2 regions of the Pseudarthrobacter sp. MEB009 genome follow, and region 1 is predicted to be linked to the other one. Evidence: predicted binding sites of a transcription regulator. Region 1 holds the regulator's gene; the other holds the start of a gene.
The links. The regulator LexA, encoded in region 1, represses DNA repair genes until DNA is damaged. The targets are predictions, from matches to a motif close to TCGAACANNTGTTCGA.
Positions count from the first base shown of each region.

Region 2: QRN07_RS03125 (LexA family protein) is a predicted target of LexA. The motif match lies at 915-930, and genes of this name have one in related genera.

Region 1 covers NZ_JARVTC010000008.1:42,348-44,747, reverse strand. Annotated here, with positions in the region: gene QRN07_RS08375 (ATP-dependent DNA helicase) at 1-628, shown strand, start outside; gene lexA (transcriptional repressor LexA) at 738-1,472, opposite strand; gene QRN07_RS08365 (LysM peptidoglycan-binding domain-containing protein) at 1,796-2,221, shown strand; gene QRN07_RS08360 (histidinol-phosphate transaminase) at 2,364-2,400, shown strand, end outside.
Region 2 covers NZ_JARVTC010000004.1:250,349-252,748, forward strand. Annotated here, with positions in the region: gene QRN07_RS03125 (LexA family protein) at 944-1,375, shown strand; gene QRN07_RS03130 (Y-family DNA polymerase) at 1,405-2,400, shown strand, end outside.

The DNA.
Region 1 (2,400 bases):
GCGGCAAGGCATCCTGTACGTGGCAGGGCACCTGCCCAAGCCCGGGCGCGGGGTCTCCCCGGAATCGCTGGCTGAACTCGAATCCCTCATTACGGCCTCCGGCGGGGGAGCCTTGTGCCTGTTTTCGTCCCGCCGCGCGGCAGAGGAAGCGGCGGAGGCGCTGCGGCCTAAACTGGAACAGACAGTCCTGTGCCAGGGCGATTCCACCATGACCGCGTTGGTGAAACAGTTTGCTGACGAGCCCGACACCTGCCTTTTCGGCACCATGTCGCTGTGGCAGGGCGTGGACGTGCCCGGCGGTTCATGCCGGCTGGTGGTGATTGACCGGATCCCGTTCCCGCGCCCGGACGATCCGCTGATGACCGCCCGCTCCCGCGCCGTGGCGCAGGCCGGCGGGAACGGCTTTATGTCCGTCTCGGCCACCCACGCGGCCATCCGGCTCGCCCAGGGCGCCGGCCGGCTGATCAGGTCCACCGGGGACAAAGGCGTGGTTGCAGTCCTGGACTCCCGCCTGGCCACCGAACGTTATGCGGGCTTCCTGCGCGGGGCGCTGCCCCCGTTCTGGGCCACAACGGATCCCAAGACTGCTGTGGCCGCCCTGGAGCGGCTGGCCCGGGAAAACGCCTAGCTGCAGACCCTGGCCGGACGCGGAGACGAGTACGGCCGGTGGGCAGGCAGCGACGCTGCCAGCCCACCGGCCGTACCGGCAGTTCGGGGGAACAGGAGTTTGGCGACAGTCAGAGGGACCGCAGCACCGAGACCACTTTGCCCATGATGGTGGCGTGGTCACCAAGAATGGGCTCGTACTGGGTGTTTTGCGGGAGCAGCCAGGTGTGGCCGTCACGCTGGCGGAACGTCTTGACCGTTGCCTCGTCATCGAGGAGGGCGGCGACGATATCGCCGTTCACGGCGTCCGCCTGGCGGCGCACCACCACCCAGTCACCATCGCAAATGGCGGCGTCCACCATGGAATCGCCGGCCACCTTGAGCATAAAAAGTTCGCCCTGGCCCACCAGCTGGCGGGGGAGGGGCATCACGTCCTCCACCACCTGGTCCGCCAGGATGGGGCCGCCGGCGGCAATACGGCCCACCAGTGGCACCATGGCCGTATCCAGCGCGGTGGGCAGGACGGTGACGGTTGCGCCGCCCGCCGAGGCGCCGTTGGCCGGGCGTGACTCCGCTGTGGCTGCGCCGCCGTCCAGCGTGAGGGGCATCAGGACTTCCATGGCGCGGGGCCGCTTGGGATCGCGGCGAAGGTAGCCGAGCTTTTCCAGCTGCGAGAGCTGGTGCGTCACGCTGGAGAGGCTGGCGAGCCCCACGGTGTCGCCGATTTCACGCATGGACGGCGGGTAGCCGTTGTCATTGACGGACCGCTGGATGGTCTCGAGGATTTTCTTCTGCCGGGGGGTCAGGCCCTTGGCGGTCCTCTTCGGTTGCGGGGTTGCCCTGCTTCCGGCGGCTGCTGCTGCCATATTCGCCAATGCCTTTCGGTTGCCACCGGGCTGTCCGTGCCCCCGGGCCGGTTGGTCCCGTCCTCATTGTCAGACCCTGGTGATCAACTTCAGAGGTGGTTGTTCGTTGGTTCAAAACTAGGCCAGCCACAAGGCTTTTTCAAACATTTGTTCTAGCGAGTCTCGACATTGTTCGTTGATAGATGCTAAAACTGAAGAAGCAAAGTTCGAATATGTGTTCTATTCCTTGCTTGCCCCGTTCGAAGAAGATGCCGGATACGCCGGGGCGTGGCTGCTGGGAAGGACAACCGGGCAGCACAGTACGGTCCAGGAGGGCTCAGTTCATGTCAGCTACATCACTCACCCAGGTTTCACTTCCCGTGGTTGCACACCCCGCGGCTTCCATCCGCCAGGTTCCGCGTGCAGGGGTTTCCAGCGCCAAGGCTTCAAAGGCCCTGCCGCCGCTCCGCCTCACCCGGCGCGGCCGGATTGTCCTGGTGGGCATCCCGCTGATGCTGCTGGCAGCGGTCCTGCTCTCCCTGGCCGGCTTCTTCACCTCGCCGGCCAAAGCGTCCGACTCCGTTGCGGATCTCGCCCCCACGCCCTCGGTGTCGGTGACCGTCCAGCCGGGCGACTCACTGTGGGCCATTGCCGGCTATGTGGCTCCGGACCGGGACGCGCGGGACGTCATTGCGGACATCGTGCAGCTCAACAACCTCACCGGCGGAGCAGTCCTCCCCGGCCAGCAGCTCTTCGTCCCCACGTACTAGCTTGTTCGAACGCACGTGCGGGCTGTTCGTCCCCACGTTCGGGCCAGCACCAACGGCTGGAAACAAGGACACCCCACCCGCAGGATGGCAGTCCCGGACCGTCACATTTTCCGGGGCCGGGCAGGGCCACTAAACTGTTCAGGTGAATGACCAGCTAGAGCGTTTGAACCGGCTTCCCC
Region 2 (2,400 bases), on a different contig from region 1:
GTTTCGGGGCATGTCCCGGAGCCATATCCTGCCGGTTCCTGTCCCGGACTGGTACGGCCGTGCTGCTCACGTACAAGAGCGGCCGGGCAGGTTTTTGACCCCCTCCGTACCAATGCTGCCTGACGCGATACCCACCAAGCTATGCGGCCCAATCGCAAACCGGGCACAGTAATCAGTACCTGCTTTACATTCCACCCACTACTCCCCCGGCTGGAAATCCGCCACGGGCGTGCCGGCCAGCGACCAGCTGGTGCGGGACTCTTTCTCTGACCCACCTGGATCCTGAAGATGCGGGGATCGCTATGTGGTCAGCCGGTCAGTTGGGTTCCGTTTCCCCGTTTTCGACAAAGGCCCGGAGGGCTTGAGCTTTTGCCGTGCCCGGGATGCTTGTACGGCATCAACGGGACTCATGGGCTAATTCAGAGTGCTATTTGCGTTGACGGTAGTCGTGCAGAATCCGGTCCTGCACTGAGCTTGAACAGTGCGAAGCTAACTCAGCAGCAATCCGCTTGCCTTGTCTCAGCCGGAACGCGTTCACAACCCATGGGGATGCAATCCACACCACGGCGAGGGCTTTCGACCAAAGCGGCACGGCCAAAAACGCCACTACCCCCACGGCCAATGCCAGAAAGATGGCCACCAGGTAGGGAAAGAACCTCACCCGGCCAACTTAGCAGAACCCCGCGGGCACGGGTTACAGAGCAGCCCTGCAGGCGCCGAGCCCGCACGTCCCCGCCACGTCGCCAGTCGAATCGGGATCCCTGAGTTCCTGCTGCGCTGTGGACCTTGCTATAGGTCGGCAGTGCCCATTGGCGGGCAGATGGAGCCCTTGCGAGCAGCTCAAAGCTGTCCCCTGGGTTTCACCCTCCCGGTCGGCACCCCGAATGTCAGCGTCCCGGCGTACACTCAAAGAGTCGAACATATATTCGAATAAAGGTGTGTTGTGAGCGTTGTTGTTGGTCCCCGCGTGATAGACGCGAGCGTGTCGTTGGTTTCGGCATTACTCTCTCCGGTGCCGGTCGCGGCGGGTTTCCCGTCGCCGGCGCAGGACTACTTTGATGGGCGGATTGATTTGAATGCGCACCTGATCAAGGACGTCACCAGCACCTACGTGGTGCGGGCGTCCGGGGAGTCCATGGAGGGCGCTGGGATCAGCGACGGGGATGAGCTCATCGTCAACCGTGCGCTGCGGCCCACAGACGGGTCCGTTGTAGTCGCTGTCCTGGACGGGGAGTTGACAATCAAGCGGCTGCGGATCACCGCCGGCAAAGTGATCCTGCAGTCTGAGAACCCCCGCTACCCCGACATTGAAGTCCCGGCCCTGTCAGATCTGACCATTTGGGGTGTCGCGACGCGATGCCTTCACCACGTCTAGGGGTCGGGTCCGTGTCAAAGCCGGCGTTGATGCGGCATATGCCGCAGATCGCCCATGTGGATGTGAACTGCTTCTACGCTTCCGCGGAGCGGGCGTTCAATCCGTCCCTGGAAGGCAAACCCGTGATCGTGCTTTCAAACAATGACGGGTGCGCGGTCACCCGCTCCCCCGAAGCCAAAGCCCTCGGTATCGGCATGGGTGACCCGTGGTTCAAACTCGCCCCCCGCGCCAAGGAATGGGGGCTGATCGCCCTGTCGAGTAACTACGAGCTCTACGGCGACATCAGCTCACGGGTCATGGAGCTGCTGGGCCGGTACTCGGCCTGGCTCGAGGTCTACAGCATCGATGAAGCCTTCCTCGGCGTCAAAGGCGAACCCACCCACCTCCACATCCTGGGCCGGGAAATGAAAGACGCCGTCCGGGCCCATATCGGGGTCCCGGCCTGTGTCGGGATCGCACCGACGAAGACCCTGGCAAAACTGGCGAACAAATGGGCGAAGAACAACCCGAGGTTCGCCGGGGTCTGCCACTGGGACTCCGTGCCCACAGCGGAGCGGCAACGGCTAATGAGGTCCCTGCCCGTCATTGAAATCTGGGGCGTGGCCACCAGACTCACCAAACGCCTCAACGCCCTGGGGATCCACTCCATCCACGACCTCGCCGCCGCGAACCCCGTCATGATCAGGGACCGGTTCTCCGTTGTCATGATGCGCACCGTCCTGGAACTCCAAGGCACCCCCTGCATCCCCATGGAAGAAGAACGTATCGGGAAGGAACAACTGATCTTCTCCCGTTCGTTCGCCACACCCATCACCACCGCCACCGGGATCCGGCAGGTCATGAGCGTCTACGGACAACAAGCCGCAGCCAGGCTCGCCAAACACGACCAGCAAGCCAAAGTCCTCACCGCGTTCGCCGGGACCTCCCACTTCAACCCCCACGACACCTCCTACCCCTCCGTGTGTGTACCGCTGCCCATGCCGACCGCGGACCCGGTCCTCCTCACCAGGGCAGCCCACGCACTG